One region of the Providencia rustigianii genome, then DNA from elsewhere that is predicted to be linked to it. Evidence: predicted binding sites of a transcription regulator. Region 1 holds the regulator's gene; each other region holds the start of a gene.
The links. Region 1 encodes LexA, which represses DNA repair genes until DNA is damaged. Its sites were predicted from a motif close to TNCTGTATGTACATACAGNA; they were not measured.

Region 1 (6,208 bases):
AGTGATGGATATTATTACGATAGTAAGTCATCAAGACGGCATTTTCGCGAGGCAGAATAATAATATCCCCCATGCTGTCTTTTTCGACTTCGAATTTATCCATTTGCAGTGCATGTTCGAGAAGCTCTTCAGCCGTTTTATTTGGCGTCGTTGCATCTGCGGTATAAGGCACATTACGCAGTAATTGCAGGTAGCAATCCACTTGTTCAATCAGTTGTTCACGGGTAAGTGAGCGCTGACGTGATGCCAATAATGCTGTCGCACATAAGTTGATTGCGTTAGCGGCGGCAGCATTATTGATATTGACCATAATGTTATCTGCTAAGCTACTCACGGTTGGGTTTAACCAACTTGGACGCTGAGGCTCAATAGGGTCGATAGATTCACGCCAATTAGGTACGCGATTATTTAAGTATTGCGGTAATGAAATAGGTTGCCCGAAATTCACATAACCTTGACCTAAATTGCGAAGTTTACGCAAACCGCGGATCATCGAGATAAAGCCTTCTTTCTCTTTTTCCGCACCGCGTAATTCTTTGGCGTAAGTACCTACTTCCATAACATGCTCATAGCCAATATAGATAGGCACGATGGTAATTGGGCGAGAATCCCCGCGTAGCATGGCTTGCAACGTCATCGATAAAGTACCGGTTTTCGGTTGCAGTAAGCGACCTGTGCGGGAGCGCCCACCTTCGACAAAGTATTCAATGGAATAGCCGCGAGCAAATAACTCACTGAGATACTCACGAAAAATAGTCGAGTAAAGCTTATTACCTTTGAAAGTTCGGCGAATAAAGAATGCACCAAGGCGGCGGAATATCGGACCTGCTGGCCAGAAATTGAGGTTGATCCCCGCTGCGATATGTGGAGGAACTAGCCCTTGGTGATACAGAACATACGAGAGCAACAGATAGTCCATATGACTACGGTGAGATGGCACATACACAATTTCATGACCATCTTGAGCCAATTGGCGAACGCGCTCTGCATGCTGAACATTGATGCCTTGATACAGGCGATTCCAAGTCCAGCTAAGTACGCGGTCACTCAGACGAACAGCTTCGTAAGAAAAGTTGGCAGCAATTTCTTCCATCATCGCCACTGCATTTTGCTGGGCTTTTTGTAATGGAATTTTTTTGCTGCGGGCCTCATCTTCAACGGCTTTTTCAATCGCTTTTGAAGCGAGAAGCTTATTGAAGAGCTCATAGCGAACAGGTAGTTTAGGTCCTACGGCCGCCAAGCGCTGGCGGGAATAGTGGATACGAGCCACTCGAGCGAGTTTATTCGCAATAATCGTATCTGTACCATGCTCTTGCGCCATTTTCCCCAATGAGATACTGGGTGAAAAACGGACGAAGCTATCACGACCTAACCATAGGATAGCAAAGAATTTTTGAACACCATTTAGGAGTTTCAGTGGTGCAGGCTTATGACCTTCACGACCCGGTGAACGACCGAACATGACGGAGGCCGGTAGCATCTGGATATCAAGATTTGGGTTATTCTTATGTAAATCTAGATACGCATGGAATACTTTCACTGACTCTTTACGTGGATCTGGTGAATAGTAGCGAAAAACTCTCGGACCATCATCAATAAAGACGTAGGCTGGAAGTTTTGTTCCATTAATGTCGTTATCGACCAGCGGATCAGGAAGACCGATGGCTAAACATTGGTGTCGTAATGTTAGCAAGTCAGACTTTGAATGGTATGGCAATACGTAGAGAGTTGGCTTGTTAGTATCAAGCTGCAGCTCTGCGATTGGGTCTGACGGAATTAGTTTACTTTTTACCAATAATTTTAGTGGTAAATTCAACATGTTGTAATATATTTTACGCCATAGTGACATAAATGATTATAGCCTCTTGTTAAAAATGCTGCGTGATCATACCAGAAAGCAGCGTTCAGATCTGTTATCGATAATTCACTTTGACCGCAAAAGTTGATTATTGTTTAGAAATTTAAGGAAAAAATATGGCAAGTGAAACCAAGGGATTTACACGCGTTATTAAAGCAGCTGGATACTCTCTTAAGGGTTTAAAAGCTGCATGGGTCAATGAAGCCGCGTTTAGACAGGAAGCAGTTGCTGCTATCATAGCGATAATTATAGCTTTTTATTTGGATGTTAGCCAAATAGAGCGGATTTTATTGATTGGCTCAGTGGTGCTTGTTGCCATTGTCGAGCTAATTAATAGCGCTATTGAAGCGGTAGTTGACCGAGTGGGGACTGAATATCATGAACTCTCTGGGCGGGCAAAAGATATTGGTTCAGCAGCGGTTTTTGTGACTATCGGTTTAGCACTGTTTATTTGGGCAACCATTTTATGGTCACGTTATTTTGCCGTTTAATGATGAAAACACAGAAATATCAGTAAAAAATGCGGATATTGAGTGATTTAACGGTTCCCAATCCCTATTTACCTGTATATACTCACAGTTTGACTGTATAAACAAACAGGGGAATGGAATGAAAGCACTGACGGCTCGACAACAGCAGGTTTACAATCTGGTGCGTGACCACATTTCGCAGACAGGTATGCCACCGACTCGCGCTGAAATAGCAGCAAGCCTTGGTTTTCGTTCGCCTAATGCGGCAGAAGAACATTTAAAGGCCTTAGCGCGTAAAGGGGTTATCGAAATTGTCTCTGGTGCTTCCAGAGGAATTCGTCTGCTTTTAGAAGAATCTAATGATGATATTGGGTTGCCTCTCATTGGCCGAGTTGCTGCCGGTGAACCATTACTCGCTGAAGAACATATCGAAAGCCATTATCACGTTGACCCAGAATTATTTAAACCACATGCGGATTTTTTACTGCGCGTGAATGGCATGTCAATGAAAGATATTGGAATTATGGACGGTGATTTATTAGCAGTACACAAAACCCAGAATGTCCATAATGGACAGGTTGTTGTTGCTCGTATTGAAGATGAAGTTACCGTAAAACGCTTTAAGCAGCAGGGTAATCGCGTTGAGCTGATTGCAGAAAATCCAGAGTTTGCACCTATTATTGTTGATTTACGTCAGCAGAATTTTACCATTGAAGGTTTGGCTGTTGGGGTTATTCGCAACGGTGATTGGTATTGATGTTGAATGATTGAGTCTGGAAGCAGACTCAATAGTTTTTAAATTTCTCTTCTTCTATATAGCTTCCTTTATATAGAAAGACGTTACTTCTCTTTTTTTCTCTTCTTTATTACTTCTTTTTTAAATTTATCGGTATCTGATGGTCGTGACCGCAATGTGCGTGATCCTGGCAAATTGCAGTTTCATAGCAATTTTTGCATAGGCCATGATTTTCAACAACGGTATGCCTTAGATGAAAATGATGCTTTTCCGCTAAATCCATAATCGCTTCTTCAATTGCCACGCCGTCACTTTCCGTTACATTCCCACAGTTATCGCAAATTAGCATTACAGAAGTATGGCTTGGATTATCAACGTGATGACAGACGATGTAGCTGTTGGTTGATTCAATTTTGTGGATAAAGCCTTGTTCCATCAGAAATTCAAGACCACGATAAACGGTAGGTGGCTTTGCCTGCGGTTCTATTTCACGCAATAAATCCAGTAGGTCATATGCACTGATGGCCCGAGACTGCTGAGCAATTAAACGTAATACCGTTTCTCTTTGTGGGGTCAAACGAACGCCTTTGGACTCACAAATACGTTTGGCTGTTGCAAGTAACATATCTGCACTCATTTTTTTCATTAACTTGACTCCACAGGATAGGCTTAAATGTTTATTTCTCCTCAGTCTATCATAATTTTTGTATCTGTTGAGGTTGAAATGATTAGAGAAAGTCTACTCTTTTTAAGTAGAAAACAGTTTTTAGCTAATAAATAAAAAAGATAATAAATAAATGGTAAATATTCTCGTAGAGAAAAGTATTTTTATTTTAAATATATTGTTAATAGCTACATTTTTTTAAAAAAAATGAGTTTTAAATTTAACCGACGCGAAACATTTTTTGAAATTTTTAGTTACTATTTGAGATAAATTTTAATTGAGACTTATCCTACCAGTGATTTTTCTTGGAGTTATTGATAGTGAGTTATTGGTCATGATTTCACTTAAATTCTTTAATTTTTACTTTTAATTATTTTTTTATCTATAAATCATCTTAAATATAGATTTTTATATTTCCTGTGTATTTTGTTTATTTTGTAATATTTATTCATTTTTCTAAATATAAAATGAAGTGTTCATATAAATATTTCTAAGTAATTCATTTATTCTGTAGGTCTTCTCACCAAAATCTATTTTTATATCTATTATTTACAAGATTCCAGAAGATAACTCTAATTAAACTCTGTATTTGAGTCGATTTTGACAACAAATATCACATATGTAGAATTGACATCAGAAAACATCACAAGGTAGTTATCAGAATTCATTTGGTGTTCTATATCAATTTTAATTAATTAATGAATGACTCAGTAATTAATTTAGACGTGAGAATGTTGGCTTAATGAGTTTTGTTTTTTAAATCACATAAATGAGATGGAGCTCGTTTATATAAAAAATCTCTAACCTGAATGAAATTCATCAAGTAGGAAAGCTAGAGGAATTTTCAAGGGTGCACTGCTTAAGTAAATAGACTTAATTTTGCATCAGTGAAAACAGGAAAGAGAAAAAGAGAAATAGCAGTTCCTACTCATTTAAAGGAAAACTTTTATGAAACTGAATAAATTAGCATTAACTCTAGGTTTAGGTTTAGGTGTTGGCGTTTCTGGTGCTGCTTTAGCTGCTGATCCAGTAGAAAGCTCACAAGGTGAAATCCGTTTTACTGGTTTCATTAACGACGTTCCATGTTCAATCGATGCTGACAACCTGAAGCAATTAGTTGAATTCGGCGAAATCGCGTTACACGAACTGACTTCTAACCAATTCCGTTCAGACAGCAAAGCGTTCGATATCGTTCTGAAAAACTGCTCTACTGAAACTTATAAAAACGCAAAAATCACATTTACTGGTTCTACAGTAAACGGTTTCACTGGCTTCACAGGTGACTTACTGGGCTTAGGCGGTAAAGTTAAAAACGCTGGTATCGTAATCACTAACGGCGCTGACAAAATCGTTGAATTCGGTAAAGCATTCCCAGGTACTGGTGACGGCTACGCGTTAAACAATGGTGACGGTTCACAAACTACTCTGCACTTCGCAGCGTACGTTAAAGGTAACGAAGATCCAACTCAAAAAGCTACAACAGGTCGTTTTGACACTGTAGCTAACTTCAAAATTGTTTACCAATAATAGTCAGTTTCTATAGAGAACAATATGGCGTAGTTATACGCCATATTTCTTATATCGTCTTCACTGTATTTATTTGTATAGGCGCATAGTTAATGAAAAGCATGAAGCTAAATCTAATTACAAAATTAATGCTTTTAATGTTAACGCCAATGGTTGCATTCTCTGAAGAGGCCGTTGATTTTAACACCGACTTCATTGATTCTGAAGGTAAAGAAAATGTTGACTTCAGTAAGTTCTCTCACGCCAACTATGTCCCTCCTGGGGATTACTCTTTAGCGATTGAAGCGAACCGCGCTAAAGTTTCTATGGAACAACCTATCACCTTTTTTAATCCTAATTACGACGATAAAGTTTCGTTGGCATGTATCACGCCTGAAATTTATGCATTATTGGGATTAAAAAAGGAGTGGGATAGCCAAGTCAAATGGCTAGATGATGGAAAATGTTTGGATATTCGTTCAGTTCCGGATATGACCATTCAAGGAGATTTGGCAAAGAACGTTGTACAGTTCAATATTCCTCAGGCCTACATGGAGTACTCAGACCCTGATTGGGACCCACCATCTCGTTGGGATGACGGGATCATGGGTGCATTTATTGACTATAACGCGACAGGACGCGTTGTTAATAAACAAACCGGCGATAAAGGAACGAAATCAGGTCTGACGGCCACAGGGACAATGGGTGCAAACTTCGGTGCATGGCGTTTGCGTGCCGATTGGCAAACTCAAAATGGTGAGCTGAATAAAGGTAGTAAATCATGGTCTTGGAACCAATTATACGCCTATAGAGCGATTCGTTCACTGAGTGCGCGTTTGACACTCGGGGAGCAATATTTAGCGTCAAACCTGTTTGACAGTATTCGTTATATTGGTGCGAGTTTAGAAACCAATGAATCCATGTTGCCGCCTCGCTTACAAGGCTATGCGCCTGAAATTGCGGGTGTTGCAAAA
Region 2 (6,208 bases), 1.1 Mb from region 1:
GTCATGTTCGCTAAAATTGATACTGAGCAGCACCTGACGCATATTCTATTCGGTGATATTTTGGGGATCACTAACGAAGAATTTAAACAAATTCTCGTATTCGCCGGGATTACTGTCGCTGTGATTTTATTAAAACGTAAAGATTTTATGCTGTATTGTTTCGACCCCAACCAAGCACGAGTAATTGGCCTTCCCGTTAAACTATTGCATTACGGTCTACTGTCTCTATTAGCACTAACGATTGTGGCATCATTGCAAGCCGTGGGTATTATTCTCGTTATCGCCATGCTCATCTCACCTGGTATTATTGCTTTTGTTCTATGCCGTAGTTTTGGTTGGATGCTCGTGGTCGCAATTATTGCCTCCGTCACATCCAGTGTTATCGGAACCGTATTGAGCTTCCATATCAACGCCACTACAGGACCAACCATTGTGGTGATCCAAGCAGGTTATTTTGTGATTGCATTGCTGTACAGCAAATTAGTTTTAGTGCGTAAAAAATCCCATGTTATCCCTCAGGATCTGCATACCGCATAATACAATTCCAAGGAGCTAAATATGATATCCCCATATTCAGCTCCATTTTCCCACTCTCCCTCAATCTCCACGCTATTCTCACTATAAATCATCTAAAAACCATTTCATGCTATCGCCTTATTTTTAAACAAGGATCACTGTTAATTCCTAAATTGTCGCTATAGTATGGTATTAGTGAATGTCAAAATCACAGCGAGGTGGATCATGTGGCAAGCAATGTGTCGTTTATTAAGTGAACACTTTGGTGAAGCAGAGCTGAGTAATAAAGTTATTCTCTCTGGGGGTGATATCCATAATACGTTAAAAATAGACTATGGCGATCACACCGTATTTATTAAACAAAACCGGCGTGAATTTCTACCATTATTCAAGCAAGAAGCCGAACAATTGGAAATGCTGGCAAAAAGCCAAACCATCACAGTCCCCAAAGTGTATGGCCTTGGTAGCAATAAGCACCATAGTTTCCTTTTGCTTGAGTATTTTCCCTTAAAATCCTTTGATAACACGAATGCATGGCATTTTGGTCAGCAGCTAGCACGTCTGCACCAATGGGAGGAGCAACCTAGTTACGGCTTTGATTTTGACACAATGCTGAGTACGACAGTGCAACCTAACGCATGGGAAAAACGTTGGAATACTTTCTTTGCAGAAAAACGTATAGGTCTGCAATTACAAATAGCGTCAGAAAAAGGCATGATATTTGGGGATATCCAAAATCTTGTGGATATTGTCAAAGATAGGCTTGCTGGGCATCAGCCACAACCGTCCTTATTACATGGGGATTTATGGCCAGCGAACTGTGCAATGACTAATCAACTCGATGGTGTTCTATATGATCCCGCTTGCTATTGGGGGGATAGAGAGTGTGATATTGCTATGCTACCATTGTATAAAGATATTCCGATTCAAATTATCGATGGCTACCAAAGCGTTTGGCCTCTCCCTGCTGGTTTTTTAGATAGGCAACCTTTATATCAACTCTATTTTTTACTTAACCAAGCAAACATTTTCGGTAATGAGCAAAGTTATTTACAGGCACGTAGCATCGTTGATCGTTTATTAGAAGAGCATTAATCTTACGAAGTCAATATCGAGCTATAGGAAATCCTAGCCCTATGGCTCAATATTATTTTAGTCTATTACCAATTCAGTAATTTAAGACCAAAGTAAATGACAAGACCAAGTACAATTGGCCAGAAGTACATCAGGAAAAACTGCTTAAAGATAGTATGTCGAGGAATTGTCACCTTCGACTCTAGCTCTTCCTTAGTCACTTCACTTCCTTTCGCATTCTCTAAGATCACATGGTCTTCAATACTTTCACGAATAAATTTAATTTGTCGATACATACGTAATCCTGATGCGCTCAGGGCTAAGCCAACAAAAATGAAAATGAAAATAATAAAAAAACCAATCGTACTGCCTGAGAAACCACTACTCACTTCAGGTACGGGGGAGTTATTCCAAAATGTGTTTAAAAATGGTGTGCTTTGACGTGTCATTTCTGCCATTAATTTAACAAAATCATTCGCCACCGCATTGATCCCCTCACCTTGGATCCCTTTAAGGGCTGCTAGCTTAATTAATGATGCCAGAGTAGAAATTAACGCTACTAAAAATACAATCCAGCCTAAAATACGTTTGCCGATCGCAATAGAATTTGCCTTGTGGTAATTCATTACAACTATTCCTCAGAGTTTTTTTCTACGCTAATCATAGCCGATATTAATTATCGCCTCCAAATTTATGGAAAAAAATGATAGTTAAAAAACGAGTTTCGGATTATTCAAATCCTTCATCCTGATGAGAAGAGCAGCCAAACTCAAATTTTGAGTAAAAACAGTACATAGCACAGATATGGGTATAACCGAAAGCCATGAATTGTTAGAATAGATTTAAATCACAACGGTGACTGTTTTTGAAATAACCGCGACAACACTCTCATACCCTCATTCCGCATGGGTATCTCAATGAATGGAGTTTTGATATGTACCATAAATTACCTATCCAATCTGTGATCTTTGATATGGATGGTTTGCTCATTGACTCAGAACCTTTTTGGGAACAAGGGGAGAATGAGATATTTTCAGAGTTAGGTGTCGATTTATCCCTGAAAGATACGCTTCCGGATACCCTTGGATTACGTATTGACCATGTTGTTGAGCTTTGGTACAGCGCTTCTCCTTGGCAAAACTGCAGTTTAGAAGAAACTAAACAGCGCATTATTGACAGAGTCATCGGTTTGGTCGAGGAAAAACGCCCTCTACTGCCCGGTGTTGAGCATGCACTGGAACTGTGCCGCTCCATGGACTTAAACATTGCTTTAGCGTCAGCATCCCCCGATTACATGCTAGAAAAAGTGCTAAATCTATTTGATATCCGACACTATTTTTCTGCTGTGGTTTCTGCAGCTGACCTGCCACTAAGTAAACCACACCCAGAAGTCTATTTAAAAGCCGCTGCCGAATTATCGACAAAACCTATTCATTGCGTTTCTCTGGAAGACTCATTCAATGGAATGATTGCAGCAAAAGCCGCAAGAATGCGTTCAATCGTCATCCCAGATAAACGTCATATGAATGACCCTCGTTGGGGTCTGGCTGATATTAAACTCAATTCATTGAATGAATTACGCCCAGAACATTTGCGTTAATTTCATTATTCATTGACGACTCTTTATTCCCCCTAGTCATTGGCTAGGGGTAACTGACCTTAAAGTATAAAAATCTGTCCTTATAGTCTAATAAATAAGAGTTTTTTTATCTTTAGCCCCCTATTCAATTACGCTTAAACCCTTTATACTCCCCACCTACTGTATAGATGAACAGATGGTATTTTATCCACTAATGACTGCTGAAGGGCATCTGCTATTTTCCGTCGCCTCACTGATCATGGCTCATAAATTGCAAATCACACCTGAGTTCGCTCAAGGTGATTGGTTGCACATGGTGCCAGGGGTTTTATTGGGCGCATTATTACCTGATATTGACCACCCTTCTTCGATTCTTGGTCGATTATTTCGCGTAATATCACTTCCTATTTCAAAACTCTGTGGTCATAGAGGGTTTACTCACAGCTTAATTGCATGGCTGATTTTACTTATATCTTGCTACCAATGGTTACCGACTCAGTGGGGGCTTCCCGCGGATTTAATTCAAGCTTTTTTACTGGGTTATATGAGTCATCTCGTCGCTGACATGCTTACCCCTTCTGGCGTTCCCTTTTTATGGCCTCTTCCTACTCGGTTCTGTTTCCCTATTCTGCGGGGTAAAAATAGTAAACGGGGAGAACGTTTCATTTCCGTGCTTTTGACCGTCTGTGCGGTACTGCTTCCCATTGATCACTCTATGGATTTTCACGTACAGCTAGATAACATTGTTAATTATTTGAATAATAAGTTAAATATACACTTCCCGACAAATACATCACTTTTGTAATATACTGTAAGCATGAATAGCGCTATCTTATAATTTTTGATTATAAGAAATGCTGTTATTCAGCTGATAACATATAACCAGTTGTTAGAAGGAGTCACATCCTTATATCCAATAAGGATTAAGCAGCAAGTTTCATCATTTATAATAATTACGACTTGGAGTGTGGAATGAATATTCCCCTGATAATCAATGTGCTCATTTTTGTAGCACTACTCATACTGTTAGCAAAACTCGGAGCAAATGGCTGGAGTCTGTCTAAGAAAGTATTACTCGGTCTCGTCTTCGGTGTTGCTTATGGTGTAGGCCTGCACCTTGTATATGGTACTGGTCACCAAACGGTTAAAGACTCCATTCTTTGGTTTAATATCGTCGGTAATGGCTACGTTCAGCTATTACAAATGGTGATAATGCCACTGGTCTTCGCGTCTATTTTGAGCGCAGTAGCCAGACTACATAAGGCTTCATCACTTGGGAAAATTAGCTTTTTAACGATTGGGACACTGTTATTCACTACGGCTATAGCTGCATTAGTGGGTATCTTAATCGCCAATCTGTTCGGATTAAGTGCAGAAGGTCTGGTTCAAGGTCAATCAGAAACTGCGCGCCTAGCGGCCATCGAAACTAATTATATTGGAAAAGTATCGGACTTAACTGTTCCACAACTGATCTTATCCTTTATTCCAAAAAATCCGTTTGCAGATTTAACAGGTGCAAGTCCAACATCGATTATCAGTGTTGTTATCTTTGCCGCATTCTTAGGTGTTGCAGCCTTACAACTGTTTAAAGATGACAAAGAACGTGGCGAAAAAGCCTTAGCCGCAATTGATGTCTTGCAAGCTTGGGCAATGAAATTAGTCCGCTTAGTCATGCGTTTAACCCCTTATGGTGTTATGGCGCTGATGATCAAAGTCGTGGCAAGCTCTAACCTTGCTGATATCCTAAACTTAGGGACTTTCGTTATCGCGTCCTATGTAGCGCTAGGAATTATGTTTGTGGTTCACGGTATTTTAGTGGCAACAACGGGATTAAACCCTATCAGATTCTTTAAGAAAGCGGGTCCAGTACTTACATTTGCATTTACTAGCCGTTCAAGTGCTGCAAGTATTCCACTGAATATTGAAACCCAGACTCGTCGTTTCGGTATACCAGAGTCTATCGCAAGCTTCTCTGCTTCTTTCGGTGCAACTATTGGTCAAAATGGTTGCGCAGGTATCTATCCAGCAATGTTAGCGGTTATGGTGGCTCCAACTATGGGCATTAACCCATTTGACCCACTGTGGATCGCGACCTTAGTCGGTATTGTCACTATCAGTTCTGCAGGTGTGGCTGGCGTGGGTGGTGGTGCAACTTTTGCTGCATTGATTGTTCTACCTGCAATGGGATTACCTGTAACACTGGTTGCGTTGCTGATTTCTGTTGAACCATTAATTGATATGGGCCGTACCGCCCTCAATGTGAGTGGTTCTATGACAGCAGGTACCGTGACTAGCCAGTTAATGGGTGAAACAGATAAAACCATTTTCAATCAAGATGATGATGGCGATCTAAAGCACGTTTAACCCTTCGCAAACACTAACACTCATTGAAACCTGCCCATCAAACGGCAGGTTTTTTTGTGACTAAAATTCGCTAATCGTTTTTTCGTTATTCTCTCTAGTAAAATTGTTCGATTTTAATGCTAAAAATAATTGCCAATATGTGAATTTACGTAACATAATAATATTTGAGTGACATTTTCTTAGGCTTCCTGCCTGTGTCGCGGATCCCGTTTCCTACGGGAATTATCAACTTCGTTACGGTGATTTTTATATGGGTAATATTCATATACTAAAAACTGATCCTTCAAATAACCCTTGTGTCAGTTGTGGTGCATGCTGTTCCTACTTTCGCGTATCGTTTTATTGGGCTGAAGCAGAAGATGGTGGTGGAACTGTTCCTCAGCATTTAACTGAAAAAATCACGCCGTTTGTGAGTTGCATGCAAGGAACAAATCAAAAAATTAATACCCGTTGTACTGCACTAACTGGCACAGTAGGTGAGTGTACGTCTTGTTCTATCTATGAACAAAGACCCACTCCATGTCGAGAATTCGAACAGTCTTGGCACAATGGTATTCATAATGAGGCATGCGACCGTGCTCGTGCTGCCCATGGGCTTCCCCCGCTCGAGCAACAACAACCGCAAATCGCGTGCTAAACGTCAATGACCCAGAGATATTCTGGGTTATCTTTCAC
Region 3 (6,208 bases), 1.8 Mb from region 1:
GTCAGAAACGGTTCCGAGAGTTTGCGCTATACCTTGGGTAACAATTTGCTGTTGCTGATTGAAATCATCATCATCAACAATATCGGGAAGATAAAAAAACTGTAGCCAGCCAATTAGAAGCAGCCATAGTAAAATGACAGAGCCAATTTGGATCCCAAAGGTATAAACAAGGAACGATTTAATTTTCACTAGGTTGAGCTTCTTTTTTCAATAAATAGCCGATACCCCGGATAGTAACAATTCGGTCTTTACCAATTTTACGGCGCAAGTTATGAATGTGAACTTCAAGTGAATTACTTTCTACATCATCAAGTCCAAACAAGCGCTGTTCTAAATCGGTTTTACGGACTACATTATCTGAGTTTTTTATTAATTCGAAGAGTAATAAATATTCTTTGCCTGACAGCAACAGTAGCTGGTCATTCAAAGTCACTTGATGATTCAGCGGATTTAATTGCAGATTATCTAATTGCCATATTTCAGAGGAAAACCCAGCCATCCGACGACTAATCGCTTTGACTCGTGAGATGAGTTCAGGCATTTCAAATGGTTTAGTTAAAAAATCATCAGCTCCAGAATCTAAGCTAGCAACTAAATTGTCCATTTTATTGCGGGCAGTCAGAATGATAATCGGTATTGATTCACCGGCTTGGCGCCATGCGATTAATTCATTGTGGCCATCTCCATCTGGTAAACCTAAATCGAGTAGCATGAGATCAAAATTGCGAGTGGTTAATTGCTGTTTTGCATCAGCTAATAGCCTAACCCAACAAGGGTTAAAACCCGCTAATTCAAGTCCTCGACACAACGCTTTTCCAAGTTGAAGATCATCTTCGACCAATAAAATATTCATATTTATTACCTCTGGTACGGAGTATAAGCAGACAGCTTTATCCCAGCAACCACCATATTTGACATCTTAAGTATCCCTTAAGGTTGGTTTAACTAAATTTTAAGGTACTAAAAATATAAATGACTAATATGCTCTCACGCTCTAAAAGAGAGAGAATTGAAAATGAAGAAAGCATTTATTGAAGTACCATTATTTTTTGTGATTATTTTTATTGCCGTGATTCTTATGGGTACGAATTTGAGTAAGCCACAGATTAAAGTCGATAATTTAACATTCAATGAAATGTCTATTTGTACGGGTGCTAATAAGTGCCAATTGAATGACCATGTACTAGTATCGAATAATGATGGGGTTAATCTGGTAAAAGAGATTAGATCTTTTTTACGGAAAAAACTCTATTAAGGATAAGTTGGTCGATGAGAGCTAGATTAGATTGGAAGGTTAAAACGTTAATTCGGAATAATAAATATAAAAAATCAGGAAAAAGAATGCGATACCTTTAAGATAAGCCATTCCTTTTCCTCTATTCAGATATTAATTTTCTATGTTTTCTTCGGGGAGCCAGCCGTCATCCATCCAGATTTCTTCGAGAATTTCTTGGATGCGAACCTTATCTTCTGCGATTTTAGTACCAGAAATATTGACCGCTTGTTGGGAACTAAAACCAACACGCGTGACGATATCAGGATATTGAGACTGTAGCTTGCGCAAAATCTCAGACTCTAAAGCCTGTAGGACCTGATTACTTGGTTTCTGTGCTGCATTTTTGTCAAATAATACTTCGATACGTAACATAATAGCCTCTACTAAAGACTGTATTGATATACAGTATTTTTAAATGGATATTGGGTAATTGTCAATATCCATCCAATAATATTTTTACTCTTTCAGTGGAGATTAAATAGATTTAGAAGAAGCTGGCGGAGATATTAATGCATAATCCGAGGATCGCCATATTAAAAATAAACGAAATAATAGATTGCAGTAATACGGCTCTACGCATTGGTGTAGAGGCGACCTCCACATCTGCGGTCTGAGAAGCAACAGCAATCGTAAATGAAAAATACAGAAAATCTGAATAGCTTGGCTCACTAATTTTATCGGGAAAATTCAGCCAAGGTTTTTCATTTTCAACATTGCTGTAATAGAGGTGGGCATAATGCATGGTAAACCCCATTGGTAAAAGCAGCCATGAGGAAATGAGTGTCGACGCGGTTAGAATATAAGAGTAAATTTTATCTGCTTTTGGGATATCACTATGACCACCAAGGGCAAAAAATAGAGCCAATAAACTGACACAGCAACCGGACATCAAGAAGAATATGACCATCCGTGCGCTTTCATCTTCGACCTTGGTGAGTCTACGAATATCTTTGACGTTATGACTAATTATTCGTTGAAATAAAAAGAGCAAATAGGACCAAGCAAACACATTCCAACTAATGATGAGATTAATGATCAAATTTTGGTCATTAAATAACGCAAAAAAGGTAATAAATGCCGCGATTAATGACACTAAAAATCGCGGTCTAGAATGAAATGCATGACGTAACCAGCGTGTGATACGAGCAGCATAACGAAGCATGAGATATTCCTTGAAAATAAACATATATTCTTAATATAAAACGAGTATATCACCGATAGAAATGAAGCTCTAATTATCGGATTTCAAGGAATAAGAGAATCACTTTTCATCTTGTTTCATTAACGCATAGCGATTGAGTAGCTGTTTAAAGTGATTGTCAATACGCTGATATTCAGATTCTGGGACGTTACCTTGAGTTTGCAGCTGTTCTAAGCGGCGTAACTCTTCTTCCAGAGGAATAGCTTGGTTAAAATTTTGTCGAGCATTGAATATAACAGTCTTTAATTCAGAGCCTGTTATATAACTGCGAGGTTTTCCATCTAAGCTATCTAAACGGACACTGAGCTGATTAAGCTGTTCCATCCCTTTTGACCACTGTTGCAGTTTGTCATTCGAAAGCGAATTGATCTGCATTTTCTGACGCCATTTATCATTAAAACTACTGACTTCCTGATGTTCACCATACTGTTTAGTTAAGTAATTCACCATATTGAGCCCGTATTGCTGGGACCAAATTGGGGATACTGACTCTAGCTCGCCAAGATAATTATCAATAAAACTCAGATTTTCCGAAGAAAAACTATTGGGTTGGGATGGATTGGGTTGTAATTGCTGTCCAAGTAAAAGTTCAATATTCGATGTAAACTCAGGGAGTTGAGGGAGCGCTTGTGTTAAAGCGTGATTGCTAATGTTTGGATGGAGCACATAGAGCGTACCTGCACAAATAGCGCCTGTGACGACAATCCCCCATACCAGCCCCACACCAAAACCTTTACGGTAAGAGGGTTTAGGTTGCGGCGGTGTACTGATGGTGGCATTGGCTTTGATTGATATCGGTATAGCGGCAGTATTTGCATGAAACGTTGAGGGTGCGGTTTTAGGGATATGTAAGGGGGTTGAAGGGATAAAACCACTGGTTGGGGCATCGGTACTTTCTAGTTGGCGTGCTTGCGTTGTCAGTAAGTTTTGTAGTCGGTCGAGCTGCGTGAGATGTTTTAATTCCAATGTTTGTAGCTGTTGTCCTATTTGTTCTAATGTTTTCTCAGCTTGATAAAGTGAGGAGAGATCAGCGTAAACAGGGGAATAGCTACGTAATCCCGTGATCAGTTGTTGGCTCAGAGTGGATAATATTTCAACGCGGGCATGGGTTTGCTGAGGCCATAGCCCTTGCCAGTATCGATTGAGTAAATGTTGGAGCAGAGATAGACCTTCATTTAATCCCACAATTCCTGCCTGATGCTGGCGGATCAGTGTAAACCATGCACAGGTTTGTAAGTCGGCCCCATTTTGATTGAATAATGATAGGCATAGTCCATGGGCACGAGCCCAGTCAATATCAGGGCGTGCTGGATGAAAGCGCTTATTTAACTCTTCTTTTAGTGCAGCAAAGTCCGCATATGTCCGAGGGTCGCCACCAAGTCGTAATGTATTTAAATCTGGATTCATAATTGTCTCAAATCGAAGAAAAGGAGGTGTATTGATGAAATATTAAAGCTGATCGAATTGTTTTTTCAGATGGTGCAATAAAATATGCCCATCGGCAAGAGGAGGGCCTGTAAAGCAGGCTGTGCGTAATGCGGTTAATAAAGGCATAGTATGATTTCCTATCGACGCTAATCCAAAAAGATTTTTTCAGGGAGAACAAAATTGCGCAGTTTTAATAAGGCTAGCGGGCCTTGCCCCATTTCTGTACGAAGTTGGTAATTCAGCGAATAACCTTCTTTTGTGTTCCATGTTACGGTATAGCTGCTGGTACTGCCTGCATAAGGGGCGATGTTGGCGGTTTCGAGTAAGCGGATCAAACCCCAGACACCACGATAATCCCCGTACAATTTGGTGCCTGATGAGGTGGTCATCCATGTTAAGGATGCACCAGACGCCACCGTATCGGCTGGCCAAACAAAACGTTGCCATTCCGGGAACTGGTTATCATAGGTAAGATTTTGTTTATCGATCACCAATATCGTTTGCATGATGTTTTTACTGGTGCCTGGCCGCATTTCAAAATACAGGCGCGCTTCGCCATTAGCAAAAGCGACGTCACCCAATTCCGTGAGCGTATTCAGGGCATTTAAAAACGCAGGATTAAATCGCAGGCTTTGGGCATTCGTTGAATTAGGCACCCAGCGGTTGCCTTCTTTGCGTAAAACACCTTGTAAACGGGTTTCGAGAAAACGTTGAATGCGCCCATTATCGGGTTTGAGATATTGCGCCATTAACGGTAAAGAGATATCACTTTGGGTGTCTTTCAATGGGTAACGACCCCCGAATGCGCTATTCCATTCATTGACAATGGAATTTTGCCATTCACTATTAATGCCTTGGGCGGTTGGGGTCAAAAGCTGTTGCCACGCTTGAGTCATCGGTTCGACTAACAGGGCCTCACCAAAGCTTTGCCACTCTTGACCAAAGCTAGCCGCAATCAGGCTTCCCATATCTTTTGTTTCTGAAAAATCGACACTTTTTCCTTCCAAAATACTTTGGGCAAGGGCTTGAGACATGGCTTGCGGATCGGGCGCATTCACCACTTGCTGTAGCTTTAAGCGTACTCGGGTGATACGCGTTAAATAAGCTTGAAGGCTGAGATTATCACTGGTTTGTGTGGTGGCTTGCGGATCTACAAAATTCAGAATTGGGGCGAAGGTCTCTTCAAGGGGACCTGTAAATTCTGCTTTTTGGCTGATCATCGGTTTCTGCTCTTTATTGAGCAGGTCTTTAGCTGAGTTCATAAAGGAGTCGGCGAGCTTTTCTTGCTGGCGTCCGGTTTTCCCTTGATAAGCGACCGTATTCATTAATGCGATAATGGGGGATTGACGGACATCGCTCATCAAGGATAACTGGTCGATGGTATCCGATAAACTTTCGGTTTGGCGCCACTGTAAACTGTTGAGGAAGTTAAGCCAGCTATCAGAGAAATCAGCAAAATAACGGTCAGTTAATTGTTGCTGCAAGGCTTCAGGGGAGATGTCCTCGCTGAGGTTATGCTGGTTATCGCTCAATACCCAATCAATTTCATTACGGCGGGATTCCACCACTTTTTTAATGGCGGGCTCGATAGATTCTTCCCAGGCTTTGCGGGTAAAGGTGCCGGAGACAAACTCATCGGTGGTAAATAAAAAGCTGGCATCGGTATCGCCAGTCATATCATCTAATGTCATATCCGGGAACTGATGCTGCGCTTGTAGTAACACGTCTTGATACAGCGTGGCACTTTCGCTACGTTGACCAATTTGTCGGGTTAACAGCGTACGGCTTTGATTAATCAGGTTATTGTTGGCGGTTAATTGCCATTCAGGGTGCTTCGGTAGCTGTTGGGCATAGAACATCAGTAATTCTTTGCCGAGGGTTTGCCATTCTCCTTCGTTCATTCCTTGCGGGACGGGGAGAGTCGTGAGTACGCTATCAGTAAAAAACGCCGGATCCATGCGCTCAGGGGTACTCATCATTAAGTAGGTTTTGAGGGATTGATACGCCCCTTGGGTGGCTTGACGACGGTCATCACTGTTAGGGGAAAGCTGGGCATAGGCTTGTAATTGTTGAGTCAATTGTTGAGCGAGGGTATCACGCAAAGGCGGTAATACCGTTTGTTGGTACAGTGGCCATAAATGGGCTAATAGTGGCTGATTACTGTTTAGCCCAAAATGGAGCCAGAAAGGCACCGAAGTTTGTTCACGATGATTGAGTAAACCTAGGGTTTGCTGAAAATCATACTGGGCTTTGAGGCGTTCATTTTCCGGTAATTGGCTGTTAGCGGCGACGCTCGCACTTTG

Region 2: EL244_RS07535 (metal-dependent hydrolase) is a predicted target of LexA. The motif match lies at 3,348-3,367, and genes of this name have one in related genera.
Region 3: EL244_RS10815 (DinI-like family protein) is a predicted target of LexA. The motif match lies at 1,665-1,684, and genes of this name have one in related genera.

The regions. Positions count from the first base shown of each region.
Region 1 is NZ_LR134396.1:504,272-510,479, forward strand. Features, by position in the region: gene plsB (glycerol-3-phosphate 1-O-acyltransferase PlsB) at 1-1,849, opposite strand, end outside; gene EL244_RS02285 (diacylglycerol kinase) at 1,975-2,349, shown strand; gene lexA (transcriptional repressor LexA) at 2,468-3,085, shown strand; gene zur (zinc uptake transcriptional repressor Zur) at 3,195-3,710, opposite strand; gene EL244_RS02300 (fimbrial protein) at 4,677-5,255, shown strand; gene EL244_RS02305 (fimbria/pilus outer membrane usher protein) at 5,348-6,208, shown strand, end outside.
Region 2 is NZ_LR134396.1:1,634,152-1,640,359, reverse strand. Features, by position in the region: gene EL244_RS07555 (metal ABC transporter permease) at 1-537, shown strand, start outside; gene EL244_RS07550 (fructosamine kinase family protein) at 742-1,611, shown strand; gene EL244_RS07545 (YniB family protein) at 1,677-2,216, opposite strand; gene hxpB (hexitol phosphatase HxpB) at 2,525-3,190, shown strand; gene EL244_RS07535 (metal-dependent hydrolase) at 3,384-3,974, shown strand; gene EL244_RS07530 (L-cystine transporter) at 4,142-5,533, shown strand; gene EL244_RS07520 (YkgJ family cysteine cluster protein) at 5,784-6,170, shown strand.
Region 3 is NZ_LR134396.1:2,333,733-2,339,940, reverse strand. Features, by position in the region: gene EL244_RS10830 (sensor histidine kinase) at 1-189, opposite strand, end outside; gene EL244_RS10825 (response regulator) at 179-853, opposite strand; gene EL244_RS10820 (hypothetical protein) at 1,016-1,255, shown strand; gene EL244_RS10815 (DinI-like family protein) at 1,388-1,648, opposite strand; gene EL244_RS10810 (DUF1345 domain-containing protein) at 1,761-2,438, opposite strand; gene EL244_RS10805 (VasL domain-containing protein) at 2,538-3,884, opposite strand; gene EL244_RS10800 (ImcF-related family protein) at 4,052-6,208, opposite strand, start outside.